4 regions of the Nitratidesulfovibrio sp. genome follow, and region 2 is predicted to be linked to each of the others. Evidence: predicted binding sites of a transcription regulator. Region 2 holds the regulator's gene; each other region holds the start of a gene.
The links. The regulator sigma-54, encoded in region 2, starts transcription at its own class of promoters, with help from an activator protein. The targets are predictions, from matches to a motif close to CTGGCACGGNNNNTGCTT.
Positions count from the first base shown of each region.

Region 1: nifH (nitrogenase iron protein) is a predicted target of sigma-54. The motif match lies at 1,815-1,832, and genes of this name have one in related genera.
Region 3: ABWO17_RS05130 (split-Soret cytochrome c) is a predicted target of sigma-54. The motif match lies at 2,273-2,290, and genes of this name have one in related genera.
Region 4: ABWO17_RS09215 (THxN family PEP-CTERM protein) is a predicted target of sigma-54. The motif match lies at 1,308-1,325, and genes of this name have one in related genera.

Region 1 covers NZ_JBDXXH010000003.1:269,324-273,255, forward strand. Annotated here, with positions in the region: gene ABWO17_RS07015 (LeuA family protein) at 1-1,276, opposite strand, end outside; gene nifH (nitrogenase iron protein) at 1,924-2,754, shown strand; gene ABWO17_RS07025 (P-II family nitrogen regulator) at 2,812-3,162, shown strand; gene ABWO17_RS07030 (P-II family nitrogen regulator) at 3,159-3,533, shown strand; gene nifD (nitrogenase molybdenum-iron protein alpha chain) at 3,696-3,932, shown strand, end outside.
Region 2 covers NZ_JBDXXH010000002.1:649,412-653,343, reverse strand. Annotated here, with positions in the region: gene lptB (LPS export ABC transporter ATP-binding protein) at 1-394, shown strand, start outside; gene rpoN (RNA polymerase factor sigma-54) at 768-2,201, shown strand; gene hpf (ribosome hibernation-promoting factor, HPF/YfiA family) at 2,323-2,877, shown strand; gene ABWO17_RS05855 (PTS sugar transporter subunit IIA) at 2,887-3,336, shown strand; gene rapZ (RNase adapter RapZ) at 3,617-3,932, shown strand, end outside.
Region 3 covers NZ_JBDXXH010000002.1:467,120-471,051, forward strand. Annotated here, with positions in the region: gene ABWO17_RS05120 (methyl-accepting chemotaxis protein) at 1-294, opposite strand, end outside; gene ABWO17_RS05125 (cache domain-containing protein) at 366-824, opposite strand; gene ABWO17_RS05130 (split-Soret cytochrome c) at 1,153-2,040, opposite strand; gene argB (acetylglutamate kinase) at 2,499-3,461, opposite strand; gene hslU (ATP-dependent protease ATPase subunit HslU) at 3,559-3,932, opposite strand, start outside.
Region 4 covers NZ_JBDXXH010000004.1:204,105-208,036, reverse strand. Annotated here, with positions in the region: gene ABWO17_RS09220 (N-acyl amino acid synthase FeeM domain-containing protein) at 1-1,074, shown strand, start outside; gene ABWO17_RS09215 (THxN family PEP-CTERM protein) at 1,381-2,244, shown strand; gene ABWO17_RS09210 (CAAX prenyl protease-related protein) at 2,496-3,188, opposite strand; gene ABWO17_RS09205 (HlyD family secretion protein) at 3,238-3,932, opposite strand, start outside.

The DNA.
Region 1 (3,932 bases), on a different contig from region 2:
CAGTGCGGGGCAGCCGGGGCGTGCCGTTGCCTGCGCTCGCGGTCGGGGACGTGGTGGAAAGAGGTGTGCCGGAGTCCCGGACAGCAAGGGCATCTCCATCGGGGCGGATGCCCGCCTGTACGGGGGAAGGACCGTTTTCGCTGCGGGTAATGCCCGCCAGTTCGCCAAGTTCCGCCGGGGTCAACGGGCGGCGCAGGGTGGCGGAAAGTTCGCGCACCGCCTCGACGATGGCGGGCAGTTGGTCCGGCGGCGGCAGGATGGAAAGTTCGGCCAGTGCTGCGGCAACGGCGGCGACGCCGCTTTTGCGGCCTACGCCCATCCGGCGGCTGCCGCCCACCAGTTCCGGCGGAAAGGGTTCGAACAGGCTGGGATCGCGCCGTACGCCGTGGGCGTGCAGTCCGCTTTCCACGGCAAAGATGTCGCGCCCGGCAACCGGCCAGTGACGCGGCACGGACAGCGAGGCGGCCTGGGCCACGTGACCGCATAGTCCCCGCAGGGGCGCAAGGTCGAATGCGGCCCTGCCGCGCACCACCAGGGCGGCGGCCAGTTCCTCCAGCCGGGCCACCCCGGCCCGTTCGCCAAGGCCCAGTACGGAAACGTCGGCGCAGTCCGCCCCGCACTCCAGGGCCGTAAGGGCATTGGCCGTGGCCATGCCGCAGTCGTTGTGGAAGTGGGTGCCGATGGACACCCGGCGGGCGCGGGGGGCGCTGCCGTCCAACCGGGCGACTTCCAGTTCCGCGCGCAGCGCGCGCACCATGTCCGCCACTTCCAGCGGGGTGTACAGCCCCACCGTGTCGCTCAGGCGCACCCGGTGCGCCCCGTGCGCGGCGGCATGGCGCGCCACGGCGAACACGAAGGAGCGGTCCGCGCGCGAGGCATCTTCCATGCCCACGGTGACGTGCTCTATGCCCAGCATGCGCGCCTCGGCCAGCGTGGCGGCCAGCTGGTCGAGCAGGGCGGGCCTGCCAAGGCCCAGCCGCCGGGCCAGGTGCGCATCGGAAACGGGCACCCCCACGCAGACCCGGCGCGCCCCGCAGGCCACGGCGGCGCGCAGGTCTTCGGGGCGGCAGCGGCACCATGCGGCGGCGGCAAGGCCGGGGGCCACGCGGGCCGCCAGGGCCAGCATGTCCGCAAGGTCGTCGCGCCCGGCCCAGCCCACCTCGGCCTCGGGCACGCCCACGGCGGCAAGGCCGCGCAGGATGCGTTCGCGGTCGGTCATGGACAGATAGGTGCCGAAGGACTGTTCCCCTTCGCGCAAGGTGGTATCGAGCAGCATGCGGCCTCCGAGAAGAATGGCGGAGCCGCCCCGGCCTCACAGGAACTGGCGCTGGAACCGCGCGGGTGACGGTGGAGGAGGAGGGGGGCGGACTCGCGTGAACCGGTTGCATCATCGCATGCATCGTCAGTGCCAAATTCATGCGTCGTAAGTGCCAAATGGGCACCCCATCGCAAGACGGCACGGATTACTCGCGCCGTGTGTCGGCCCCGTGCGCATGCTGGGCGATAGGGGGTTCGGGCCGCATGTCACTGCACCCCCTAGTGCCCCTGCGGATCGGCATGGCTGACACGGCGACGCATTCCTTCGTGCCGGTGTTTCCCGTCGCGCCGTACACGCACGTCGCAAATCCTGCCGTTTTGCCGCGCCACCCTGCCTGTCGTACTTCCCACGTCGTGTTCCGGACATGTCGGGTGCAACGGATTTGTCGCATGCGACAAATTGGTAGTTGCATACGTGTAGCGTACGACGTGTACGGCAGTAGTCGTTTGATCTGTAAAATGCAGGTATTTCAATGTGTTAATTTGTATTTCGCGAACTGGCACGGGGTTTGCCCTATGCGTGTCGTTGCATGGGCACGCCAGTTACGGCGAACACACCCCGGCCAATCCAACACCAGGCCGGGCGTGAATCTTCAGGAGGATATCATGAGAAAGGTGGCCATCTACGGTAAGGGCGGCATCGGCAAGTCCACGACCACGCAGAACACCGTCGCGGGTCTCGCGGAAGCTCTGGGGCGCAAGGTCATGGTCGTCGGCTGCGACCCCAAGGCCGACTCCACCCGTCTGCTGCTGGGCGGCCTGGCCCAGAAGTCGGTGCTCGACACCCTGCGTGACGAGGGCGAGGACGTGGAACTCGATGATATCCGCAAGCCCGGCTACTCCACCACCCTCTGCGTGGAATCGGGCGGTCCCGAACCGGGCGTGGGCTGTGCGGGGCGCGGCATCATCACCTCCATCAACATGCTGGAATCCCTCGGCGCCTACGAGGAAGACCAGAAGCTGGACTACGTGTTCTACGACGTGCTTGGCGACGTTGTGTGCGGCGGCTTCGCCATGCCCATCCGCGACGGCAAGGCCGAGGAAATCTACATCGTGTGTTCCGGCGAGATGATGGCCATGTACGCGGCCAACAACATCTGCAAGGGCATCATGAAGTACGCCGAATCGGGCACCGTGCGCCTTGGCGGCCTTATCTGCAACTCGCGTAACGTGGACAACGAAAAGGAAATGATCGAGGAGCTGGCCCGCAAGATCGGCACCCAGATGATCTACTTCGTCCCGCGCGACAACCAGGTGCAGCGCGCCGAAATCCACCGCCAGACCGTCATCGAGTTCTCGCCCGAACACGGTCAGGCCCAGCACTACCGCAATCTGGCGAAAGCCATCGACGAAAACAAGATGTTCGTGGTGCCGAAGCCCCTCCAGATCGCGGAACTGGAAAAGCTGCTGATGGATTACGGCCTGTTCGAAGCCTAGTCCGGGCCTGATGAGAACCCAACAGACGACTGCCACCCAAGCTGAAGGAGAACGGCGATGATGATCATGGTTCGTGCCATCGTGAGACCCGAAAAATCCGACGACGTGCTGGCCGCCCTCATGGCAGCAGGCTTCCCGGCCGTGACCAAGATGTCTGTGGCCGGGCGCGGCAAGCAGCGCGGCATCAAGATCGGCGAGATCACCTACGACGAAATTCCGAAGACCCTGCTGATCAGCGTGGTGAAGGCCAGCGAAAAGCAGTTCGTCATCGACACCATCATGGAAGCGGCCCGCACGGGCGCCAAGGGCGCCTTCGGCGACGGCAAGATCTTCGTCACCCCGGTTGAAGAGGTCTACACCATCAGCTCCGGCGTGAAGGAACCCGATGTCGAGGAGGCCGCGGCATGAAGGAGATCATGGCCGTAGTGCGCCTGAACAAGATGAACCAGACCAAGAAGGCGCTGACCGAGGCGGGCGTGAACGGCTTTTACGCGCACGAAGCCTTCGGTCGGGGCAAGGGGCTGGTCAGCAGCGATCTGCTGGAAGGCGCCAAGGAAGGGTTTGAAGAGGCCGTGGAACTGCTCGGTGAAAAGGGCAGGCTGTATTCAAAGCGCGTGGTCACCGTGGTGGTGCCCGACGACCAGGTCAGCGACGTGGTCGAGGCCCTGATCAAGGTGAACCAGACGGGCAAGCCCGGCGACGGCAAGATCTTCGTCACCGCTGTTCCGGAAGCCCACCGTGTGAGAACCGCCGAGCATGGCGACAAAGCCATCCTGTAGGCGCGTTGCAAGGGTTCTTTTGCCCGCTGACGGCGTCAAACTTCGGCCGCCGACTCGGTCAAATACAAGAAGAGTATGTTCCCTCGCGGCCGCCTCGTTTTCCTGGCCAGCGAACAAAACTACACCTTGCAACCACGCCTACTGCTAGCAACGAGGTACATCATGGCTTTGAAGCACAAGAGCATCCCCGACGTCGCGACCGTCAAGGAAGAACTGCTCAAGAAGTATCCCACCAAGGTCGCCCGCAAGCGCGCCAAGCAGATCGTCATCAACGACGTGAAGGACGGCGACGTGGTGCCCGAGGTGCAGGCCAACGTGCGCACCACCCCCGGCATCATCACCATGCGCGGCTGCACCTACGCAGGGTGCAAGGGCGTTATCCTGGGCCCCACCCGCGAC
Region 2 (3,932 bases):
GGCGCAGCAGAAGGAACGCAGCGACATGCTGCTGGAGGACTTCGGCATCACCCACCTGGCCGATTCCGTGGCCCTGCATCTTTCCGGCGGCGAACGACGACGGCTGGAGATCGCCCGGTCCATGATCCGCGAGCCCAAGTTCATCCTGCTGGACGAACCGTTCGCGGGCATCGACCCGCTGGCCGTGGACGACATCCAGCAGCTCATCACCGGCCTGCGCAACCGGGGCATCGGGGTGCTCATTTCCGACCACAACGTGCGGGAAACCCTGCACATTTGCGACAGGGCCTATCTGGTGCACCAGGGCGAGGTGATACTGGAAGGCACCCCAGCTCATATCGTGGACAATCCGCGCGCGCGGGATGTGTATCTGGGCGAAGGCTTTTCGCTGTAACGACTGCCGGTTTCACGTCCTGCCAGGCAAATGCGCAAGGGGCCACCCCTTCCATGTTCACGGCGCCTTCCGCATTTGCGGGGGCGCCGTGTCCGTTGGAGGCAGCGCCTTCGACAGGCGATTGCGGACAGGGGGCGCAAGGGGCCGCCGATGGTTTGCGACGTGTTGGCGACAGCGGTTGCATACTTCTTGCTTCTATGGCATGGTTTCCCTAACCTCTTGGGGAAGGGAACACATTTCCACAGTGGGCCGTTTCTTGCTTGCCGTCGCGCACCTCGTCGCGTCGTCATCTCGTTCGGCCTCAACGCAAGGTTACAGGATCCCGGCGCAGGGCCATACGGTCTCGACGCAGGGTCATAGGGGTTGCCCACGCATGGCATTGGAACTCAGGCAACAGCTCAAGCTCACCCAGCAGCTGGTGATGACGCCGCAACTGCAACAGGCCATCCGGCTGTTGCAGCTTTCGCGACTGGAGCTTGTCGAGACGGTGCAGCAGGAGATGCTGGAAAACCCGTTTCTGGAGGAAGCCCAGGACGAGGCGCCCCAGGTCGAGGTGCCCGACCCGCGCGAAGCCGCCACCGCAGCTGCCGACGTTGCCTACGACCGCGAAATCGCACGCGATGCCGACTGGGAAGATTACCTGGGCGACTTTGCCAGCACCAGCCGCCAGTCCACGGTGCGCGAATCGGAAATGCCCGAGGAGATGACCTCGTTCGAGGCCCGCTACGCCGCCAAGCCCTCGCTTGAAGGGCACCTGATGTGGCAGTTGCGCCTGTCCTCGCTTACCGAGCGCCAGAAGGACATCGGCGAGGTGATCATCGGCAACATCGCTTCCTCGGGCTACCTGCATGCCACGGTGGACGACATCGCCGAAATGGCGGGCGTGGCCCCAGCCGAGGTGGAGCCCGTGCTGCATGCCGTGCAGCGCTTCGACCCCGTGGGAGTGTCCGCGCGCACGGCGCAGGAATGCCTGCTGGTGCAGATCGAGATGCTGGGCTACACGCGCGACAGGGTGCTTGTGGAACTGGTGCGCGACCACCTGGAAGATCTGGAAAAGCGCCGCTACAAGCCGCTCTTGCGCAAGTTCCGCCTGACCATGGAGGACCTGAAGGAGTACCTGGACCTCATCCAGACCCTGGACCCCATGCCCGGCGCCAGCTACGGCGGCGGCGACCCCCAGTTCGTCAGCCCCGACGTGTACGTCTACAAGTACGACGACGATTTCATCATCATGCTCAACGAGGACGGCCTGCCGCACCTGCAACTGAGCACCATGTACGAGCGGTCCGCCGCAGCGGCCGCATCCGCGGGCGAACGCGAATATTTCCAGGAAAAGATGCGCTCTGCCTCGTGGCTCATCAAGAGCCTGTACCAGCGCCAACGCACGCTGTACAAGGTTGTGGAATCCATCGTGAAGTATCAGCGCGGCTTTTTCGAGGACGGGGTTTCGCGCCTGAAACCGCTCATCCTCAAGGATATCGCCGACGACATCGGCATGCACGAATCCACCGTCAGCCGCATCACCACCAGCAAGTACGTGGCCACACCGCACGGCATCATGGAGTTGAAGTTTTTCTTCAACAGCGCGCTGGATCTGGACGACGGCAGCCAGGTGGGTTCCGAAAGCGTCAAGGCCCTGATCAAGAAGCTGATCAGCGGCGAAGACCCGCACGACCCCCTGAGCGACGAGCGCATCGGCGAAATTTTGAAGGAACAGCTCAAAGTCAATATTGCCCGCCGGACCGTTGCGAAGTATCGTACTGCCATGGACATTCCCTCCTCTTCCAAGCGGAAGGAGCTGTTCTGACGGTCCGAGGCCCGCGCCAGACCATGCGCGTGGCGGCATCCGTCTTCTGCGGCGCACCCGGCAACCGCACCCAGCGTGCGTGCCGCGCGCCGCTTTCCCCCTCTCACCACAGGAGGAGCGTATGAACATCGCCTTCACCTTCAAGAATTTCGAACCCTCCGACCACCTGAAGAAGTACGCCCGCCGTCGTCTTGAAAAGCTTGGCCGGTTCGTCGGCAAATCCGCCCTGGAAATGCAGGTGAACCTTTCCGTCGACAAGTTCCGTCACAAGGCGGAAGTGCAGATGGCTGGCGACGGCTTTACCTTCTCCGCCGTCGAACAGTCCGAAGACATGTACGCCACCATCGACCTGGTGCTGGAAAAGCTGGAATCCCAGCTGCGCAAGCAGATGGAAAAGCTGAAGGACCGCCGCCGTTCCGTCCAGTCCGACAAGTTGGGCAAGCTGGGCAAGGGCATTGACGTGTTCACCTTCGGCACCGTGGGCGAAGGCGAGGAGCGAACCATCACCGGTACCGACCACTTCGCCCCCAAGCCCATGCACGTGGACGAGGCAGCCATGCAGCTTGACCAGGGCGACAACGAGTTCCTGGTGTTCCTGAACGCCGAAGTGGAACGCGTCAACATCATCTACCGGCGTCGCAACGGCGATTTCGGCCTTATCGATCCGGTCGTCTAGGCACCATACATGAGGCTTTCGGAGTATCTTCAAGATGATCTGATCCTGTCCGAGCTCTCCGCCAGCACCAAGAAAGAGGTGCTGGCGGAACTCGTGCAGGCCGTGGTGCGGCGGCATCCCGAAGTGGATGCCGCCGTTGCGCTGGGCGTGTTGCAGGACCGCGAGTCGCTGGGCACCACCGGCATCGGCGACGGGGTGGCCATACCCCACGGCAAGCTGGTGAACATCAACGACATCGTGGTGGCCGTGGGGCGCAGCGTGCCGGGCATCGACTTCGACGCGCTGGACATGAAACCCTGTCACCTCTTTTTCCTGGTACTGGCACCGGAACAGGTGGCGGGCATGCATTTGCGCATCCTGGCCCACATCTCCCGCCTGCTGAAGGATCCGCAGTTCCGCCGCGCCATGATCGACGCGCAGGACGGCGAGGCCTTCACGGCCCTCATGCGTACGACGTGACGCGCACCACCTGACGCGCGGCAGGTCCGGAGCGACGGAGCAGGGCGGGGCCACCGCCCCACTGCCTGACCGTACCGCGCACCTCCCACTCGCAGTTGTCGCGCACCCATCGCGCCCCTGAAACGGCACCCGGCACGGGCCGTCCGAGGAGTCCGCCATGCCCACAAAGGCCACGCCGTCCGATACGCCCCCCGCTCCGGCGGCGTCTGTCGCCGTACCTGGTACAGCCTCCGGCGCCGCGTCCGGCACCCCCGTCAAGGCTGCGGATGCGGGAAGCCCCGTGGTCACCGCCAACTTTCCCGTCATCATCGTCACCGGGTTGTCCGGCGCGGGCAAGAGCACGGTACTCAACGTGCTGGAAGACCTGCGCTACTTCACGGTGGACGGCCTGCCCGCATCCCTTGCCCCGCAGATGGTCACCATCCTGAACCGGGAGGCGCTGGCCCACTATCAGGGGTTGGTGCTGGGCATGGACCTGCGCGAAAGCAACTTCGTCCGCAATCTGGAAAAAACCCTGGAACGCTTGCAGGGCATGGGCGTGCGCCCGGCCGTGGTGTTCATAGAGGCCAACCCCGCAGTACTAAACCGGCGCTATG
Region 3 (3,932 bases), 180 kb from region 2:
CATGGCCACCGCCAGGGCCGCGCGCGACTGGTCTATGGCCGCGTATTGTTGCCGCGAGAAATCCGCCGAAATGCCGGGCACCAGCAGGCTGCGCTGGGCAATGACGATTTCGCGGATTTCCTCCGCTATCCGCATGAGGTGCGGAAAGCCCGGCATGCGGCGGGCCACGATGCTTTCAAGCGAATGGCTGGCGCTGCTGATGCCAAGGTAGCCGATGACGCCCACCCCGAGCGTTATGGCGGCGACGATCAGAAAGGCCCCTGCGATCTTGGTGCCGATGCGCGCGATGCCCATGCTTCCCCCTGCGGAAAACCGGTGCCTGCTACGAGCAGGCGTCGGACGTCATGCGTACACGGAGTCCGGATTTACTGATACGCACCGCAGCCCACCAGCAGGTCATCCACGCGTTCCATGTACATGGCTTTGGGTTCGATGAGCTTGGTTTGGGGATTGGAGAACTTGTAGTTCTGCCAGAAAGAGGTGCTGGCCTTCCCCAACTCCACGCGCTCCTTGACGAAGTACTTGCCGTCCGGGTCGCGCAGTTCCATCAGGTTCTTGCCCACCTGCTTGGCGTTGGCGCCATGGGCAAGGCAGTTGCCCTGCATGTCGTAGACAACCACGTACAGGTCGCGATCGACGAACATGCCCTGGGTGTTGCTGATTTCCGCAAAGGCCTTGTCGCGTCCGTTGGCCTTGATGTAGGCCACGGCCTTTTTGACCATGGCCACGGCCTCGTCCTTGCTGCCCTTGGACTGGGCGTTGGCCAGCGTGCACAGGGCAGCCACGAGCAACAGGGCAAATGCCGCGCGGAGTGCGTATCTCATGGGGGCTCCTTTGGCGGGCGATGCCGCGCCGGATGAATGTGGATGCGTTTCCATGTTAGCTTGGCGGATATGCGCTGGGCATGATTACTTGGCGCGCGGGGAACTGCGGACAGGCCCGGCAGCAACGACAGGGCAGGTCCCGGCGGGGCGGACAGGACAGGGCGGACAGGACAGGATGCACAGGACGGGATGGATTGAGCTGGATGGACAGGAGGGGACGGGCAGGATCGGATACGCGCAACCGGCCAGGCGGACTGTGGTCCGTCTGGCCGGTTGTTGTCGTCATGCCTTGTTGTGCGGCGTGCGGTGATGCGGGGCGCGTTGGCTGTCAGGGATGGTTCCTGAACTTGTCGGCCGTATGCGGGCTGCCGGAATGGCAGGGTGTACAGTCCATCTTGCCTTTCAGCAGGGGCGATTGCTTGCCGGGGTTGTGGCATTCACCGCAGTAGGTGACCGAGTCCGGGTCGCCGTGGGCCACGGCAAAGGTGCCCGCCTGCTTGGCGTTCATGATGGCGATGGCCTGCACGGTCACGTCGGCGGTGATGCGCGCGCAGCGCTCGCCGCGTTCCGTGCTCTTTTCCGCAAAGCCCGAGGCCTGGCACCACCGGCCAACGGACACGTGGCACAGCGGTGAGTGGCTCACGCTGGTGGGCAGCGCCCCGGCCACCCCCTTGAACGCCGCGCCCGGATCATGCATGGGAAAGGCGGTCTGCTCGTACCAGCGGAACAGCTCGGCCACCATGGGGTCACGGTCCTTGCGGCCCCAGAACAGCGCAAAGGCGCTGGCCGCGCCCAGCAGTGCGCCGCAGATGGTGCCCCAGTCGGAAATGCCGCTTTTGCCTACTTCCAGCATCGTGAAGGGAAACTGGTTGTACGGCGCGCCGTGCTGCTCGCCCATCATGCCCACGATGGCGTAGAACACCCCGTACCCGCAACCGTACCCCTGGTGCCAGTAGCCGTCATAGGCCACGGGTGCGCAGACCTTGGGGTCCAGGACGTGGGGCTTCCACGAGAAGGGGGCGTCCTTCTGGGCAAAGCGCCCGCCCGTGGTGCCAGCGGCGGTTGCAGGGGTTGCGGCGGCCATGGCATTCGCCGGTCCCGCCGAAGGTTTCACGAACGGGGTTGCGCCCGGCATCAGGCCGCCGGCAAGGCAACCCGTCGCACAGCCCAGCACTCCCAGGGCCTTCAAGGCCGATCTTCTGTTCATCCGTTGCATGCTGTTCCTCCGGTGAAATAGGAGCGATCACTCGCGCTCGATAATAACTGTTGATCAGCAAGAGGCGTTCCACGATTGTTCCTTTTTGAAACAATGTGGAACTGCGGCATGTTGTGCGGAACGGAGGGCGGCGGGGGGTGCAAAGTGGGCTTTCCGGCTGCCAACCGGGCGTGCGGCGTTGCCAACCGGACATTACAGGTGCGGCCCTAACGTGCCAGACGCGGCCAGACGCAGGCAGGGGTGGTGCGAAAGCAGGAGGCGCGGCGACGGCGCGTTGCGGCACAAGGGCGGAGTACTGCAGGCATGCCCGCTGCACGGCGGACCAGTGCCTGGCCCGGCAACGGAAATGGCCGGAAGGGATTCCTTCCGGCCATTGGCAGGTGACACGTGCGGGTGGCGGTTGGCTGTCCGGCAAGGGACGCCAGCCACAGGATGCGCGGGGTGGGCGGCGGAAATCCCTACCGGCGGCAGCCGCAGCTGACGGCGGCGCGCATGCCGCGTTCGCCCACGATTTCGGTACTGATACCCTTGTCGGTGAACAGTTCCAGCAGGATGCAGTTCTCCACCCGGCCATCCACGATCATGGCCTTTTCCACGCCTTCCTCCAGCGCCTCCAGGCAGCATTTCACCTTGGGGATCATGCCGCCGGTCAGGGTGCCGTCGGTGAACAGTTCCACGGCCTCGCGGGTGGTCAGCGAGCGGATCAGTTCCTTCTGCTTGTCCAGGATGCCCGCCACGTCGGTGAGCAGCAGCAGGCGCTTGGCGCGCAGTGCCGCCGCCACGGCCCCGGCCACGGCGTCGGCGTTGATGTTGTAGGTCTCGCCGTATTCGTCAACGCCCACGGGCGCAATGACCGGCACGAAGTTGTCGCGTTCCAGCGAACGCAGCAGGGTGGTTTCCACCCGCATGACTTCGCCCACCTTGCCGAGGTCGATGATTTCCGGCGCGTGGTTGCCGCTGTTGACGATCATCTCCATCTTGCGGGCGCGGATGAGCTGGCCGTCCTTGCCGGAAAGGCCCACGGCCTTCACCCCGCTGAGGTTCAGCAGGTTCACGATCTCCTTGTTGACCTTGCCCACCAGCACCATTTCCACCACGTCCATGGTGGCGTCGTCGGTGACGCGCAGCCCCTCGCGAAACTGCGACTGGATGTGCAACTGCTCCAGCATGCGGCCTATCTGCGGGCCGCCGCCATGCACCACCACCGGGTTGATGCCCACCTGCTTCAAGAGGGCGATGTTGAGGGCGAAGGCCTTTTTCAGTGCCTCGTCCTTCATGGCGTGGCCGCCGTACTTGATGACCACGGTCTGCCCGTGGAACTGGCGCATGTAGGGCAGGCACTCGATGAGCACCTTGGACTGGAGCTTGGCGTAGGCTGCGGGGTCTGCGCAGCAGGACGCGGCCTGTTCGGTCTGGCTCATGGCTCTCTCTGCGGGCGGTGCGCTACGGCGAGGTAGCGGCTGGGGTTCATGCGGCCGGGGTCTGTTTCAAAATCGGGGTTTTCGTTGGAAGCGGGTGCTACAGGATATACCGGCTCAGATCCTTGTTGGCGCGCACGTCGGCGAGGTGTGCGCGCACGTAGTCGCTGTCCACGGTTACCCGGTCGCCGGAGCGGTCAGGCGCCTCGAACGAAAGGTCGGCCAGGATTTTCTCGAGGATGGTGTACAGCCGCCGCGCCCCGATATTCTCGGTCTGGGCGTTGGTTTCCTCTGCAAAGGCGGCGATTTCGCGCAGGGCGTCGTTGGTGAACTCGATGTGTACGCCCTCCGTCTGCAGCAGGGCGGTGTACTGCCGGGTAAGCGCGTTGTGCGGCTCGGTGAGGATGCGCAGAAAGTCGTCCTTTCCCAGCGCGGAAAGTTCCGCCCGCAGGGGAAAGCGCCCCTGGAGTTCCG
Region 4 (3,932 bases), on a different contig from region 2:
CAGCAGCCCGTATCGCACGAAGCACTGACCTACATGGCGCGCGCAGCAGGCCAGGCCCCTTCGGGCGACAACGTGCAGCCGTGGCGCATCCACATGCACGAGGCCGACCTGCACATCTACGCCGCACGCGCAGAGGACACGTCGTTCTTCAACTACAGACAGGTGGCAACGCTTCTGGCTTGCGGGGCGGCCGTGCAGAATGCCGTGTATGCTGCGGGCAGCCTTGGCCTTGACACGACCCCCGACATTTTTCCGGACGAAGGCGACAACGACCTTGTCGCCACGCTGCACTGCACCCCCCTGGGGGGAGCCTTTCACGAGATCATGGATGCCGCGCTCTGGCGCCGTCATACCAATCGCCGCATGTATGCCACCCGCCCCGTGCCGGAAGAGGTGCGGGAACGGCTGGACCACATGGCTGGCGAAAACCGGGACGCCGCCCTTGCATGGACCACGGACCGCAGGCAACTGCGCCGACTGGCCCACGCCGTGTATCTGGCCGACAGGGTGCGCGTCGAACGGCGCGACATGCACGAGCACCTGATGCGGTTCATCCGCTTCGCCCCGAAAACCGGCCCTTACGGCGACGGCCTGCCGTTGCGCAATCTGCATGCCGGGTTTGCAGGCGAGGCATACCTGCGCCTGATCAGGCCGTGGGCCGTCATGCACGTCGCCAACATGACGGGACTCGGCAGGCTGATGCCGTTGCACAGCGCGCGCGGCGTGCTGCAAAGCGGCGGAGTCGCATTGCTGCTGGCCCACGGAACCGATGACCCCGCATGGCTGCGGGCGGGCATGGCGTGGCAACGCGTGTGGTGCGGCCTTGAGCACATGGGCTACGCCATGCAGCCCCTGGCAGCGCTGCCCCTGCTCAACCTGCGGCTGCTGCTGGGCGAACGGGAGACCCTTTCACCAACCCATGCCGCGTTGCTGGATAAGGCATGGGGCATTGTCCGCTCCGCCCTGCCCCACCCAGATGGCATGACACCGCTCATGCTGTTCCGCGTGGGGCTTGCCCGGCCCATCCGGAACAGGACATTCCGCCATCCCCTCGCCCGCATCATGCGGGCCTGACGCACCCAGCCCCCGCGTTCCCCGCGTGTCGCCCTTCTCCTGCGCCTTGCCGATTTCCGACACCTGTCGGTAAAAGCGACACATGCCCGACAGCCGCATTCCACTCCCCTTGGCGGCCACGCAGGGCCAATGGCTCGCACAACCTTCGCACCTGTCGGACACTTTAACACTTCCGCAATGTGACCTGCCTTGAAAGCTGCAATAATACACCGGCAACAAACGCAAGTACCGTCTTGGAATGCCCCTTGCTTATACAGGGCATTCCCCGTGTCCGGGGATATTTCATCTACGAGAAGGAGCAGCATGATGAAGAGCAGGCTCATACCCCTTTGCGGTGCGTTCATATTGACGGCCCTGATGGTCGTAAGCGCCTCGGCAAGCCCCATCACGTCGTGGGACTACACGGTCGACGGCGCATTCGTCAGTTGGCAGACAACCGTCGGCACGTCGGGCGACTACGACAATCCGACCCAGGGCATCACCGGCACCGGCGCCAAGCTGCTCACGTACAGCTTCGACCAGGGCATCCCGGTGGACCCGCCCGCAACCGTCGAAGGATACAGCAGCCTTTCATGGGGCAACTACATCTGGTCCGGCCCGGGTCCGGTCTACTCGCTGTCCCCCAACGCCCCGGTCAGCTCCATCGGCATTATCGCCACGTCCGGCACCCTGATCACTGATGGCCCCAACGAACTCGGCATGCAGTTGACCCATGACAACAACGTCATCACCGGCGGCTCCATCCAACTCGAATCGGGCATCCTGCGCGCCATTCTGACCCTGACGCCCGAGGGTGGCGTCACGTTGCCGGTATTCTCCACCCTGCTCGAATTCGCCTTCTTCGAGACCACCAACGGCGATGCGGCCACCGAAGACGACGTCTTCGTACTGCTGAACCCAGAAGCGACCACCGAAACGTTCCATTACGAAGGAATCGACTACGTGTTCAGCTTCGAAAACTCCTTCAGCCTGATCCCCGAAGTCTACCGCGTCTTGCTCGGGCTGCCGGAAGGCGCAGTGGGCTGGATCACCGAGGAAGGCCTGTTCAACATCCAGGATACCTTCGTCTCCATCACGGCCCTGCCTACCCCGGAACCGACCTCGGTCATCCTGATGGGCCTTGGCCTGATCGGCCTTGCCGGCCTGGCCCGGCGCCGCGCCAGACTGTAGCCACTTCATCTCCAGCATGCGGGAGCAGGGCCGAAACAGGCCCTGCTCCTTTCATTGCGGCTCCCGGCATTCCAGCACTCCCCATCCGCCGTCCGGATAACCGTGCGCACGGCCACCGTGGGGACCGCCCCTGCTGGTCCGCGCGGACATACAAACGAAGCAGGGCAGGGGTGCATGCATCCCTGCCCTGCTTCGACATTACTTCCACCCCTGCCGGAAAAACCGGAACTCCCGGGCGTCCCGGCACCACACTACATGAACGTCCATGCTCCGGTCAGCAGCACCCACAGCCCCAGCAACGAGTTGGTCACGGCATGCGACAGCACGCACTGCGCCACGCTGCCGGTGCGGTACAACACGACGTTGTAGGCAACCCCTGCCAGCATACCCGCCACCACAAGGTGATGCTCCAGGCCGAAAAGTACCGCCACGATCACGAACGACAACGCATGGAGCCGCCCAGGGCGGATATCACGAAAATCGCCACCCTGCAGGTAGCGGATAAGAAAGGAACGCCAGAACAGTTCCTCCGCCAGCGGCACCAGCACCCCACCGCCGAACAGACGCATGCCGATCATCGCCGTGCGCGCCTTCTCTCCCAACGCATCGGGGTCGAACGGTTCCGGCGTGCCCAGGCGTGCCCACGGAACGTCGAGGTACCTCCATGCCACGAACACGATAACGCCGACCGCCACGGCGAACACCGTGTCCGGCAGGCGTGCAAGGTCCGCCACGCGCAACTCGCCGCACCGGGGCAGGCATACCCACAGGGCCACGGCAACGCAGACGGCCTTCACCGGGTACAGCAGGCTTGACGCACCTGCCACCGGCAGGCCCAGCAGCCCGGCGACCTCCGTCACGAAGACAAAACCCATGTACGCGAGATACGGAACTATCCTGGGCAGCATGGCAGAAAGCGGCGCGGAAGGCACACGATGTGTCATGGCGCGGGTTTCCTTTCCGCATGCCGAATCCGGGCAGATAAGCGGGAAATCATTCGGGCAGGGGCACGGCGCTGGCGTCGATGTGGGCGTCCATGCGTAACCCGCTCAACAGGGGGCCGGGGGCGTCCAGCGTCACCAGCACTTCAAGCACGCTGCGGTCCACCGGCTCTGCCGGATTGCCGGTACGAAGGCGTTTGGGGGTAAGGCTGAGCACGATACGCGTCACCTTGCCCTGGAAACGCGACGAACCGAAGGCATCGGCCATGACATAGGCGGACTGGCCGAGCAGCACGCGCCCGATGTCCCGTTCATCCACCTCAACGCGCACGTTGAGCGATGATACGTCGCCGATGCTGATGACGGGGGCGGGCGCGAAGATGGAAAACACCTCGCCCGGCTCGCCATGCACACGCAACACCCTGCCCGCCACCGGGGCGCGCAGCACGGTCTTGCGCAACACGGCCTCTGCCACGCGCACGTTCGCATTGGCCGCCGCCAATTGCTGCTCGGCCTTGATGATGTCTTCGCGGCGGAACATATCCGCCACAAGGGAATACTGCTGCAAGGCCTCTTCATGCTGCTCCTGCGCCACGCGCAGGTCGAGCCAGGCGCGCTCCCCCTCTTCTGCGGAAATGGTTCGCTGGCGGACCAGACGCCTGCGTCGTTCCGCCTCGTGCTGCATCTGCTCCATGACCGCGCGCGTGCGCCGCACCCGGGCCAGCGCCTCGCTCTTTTCGGAAGGCC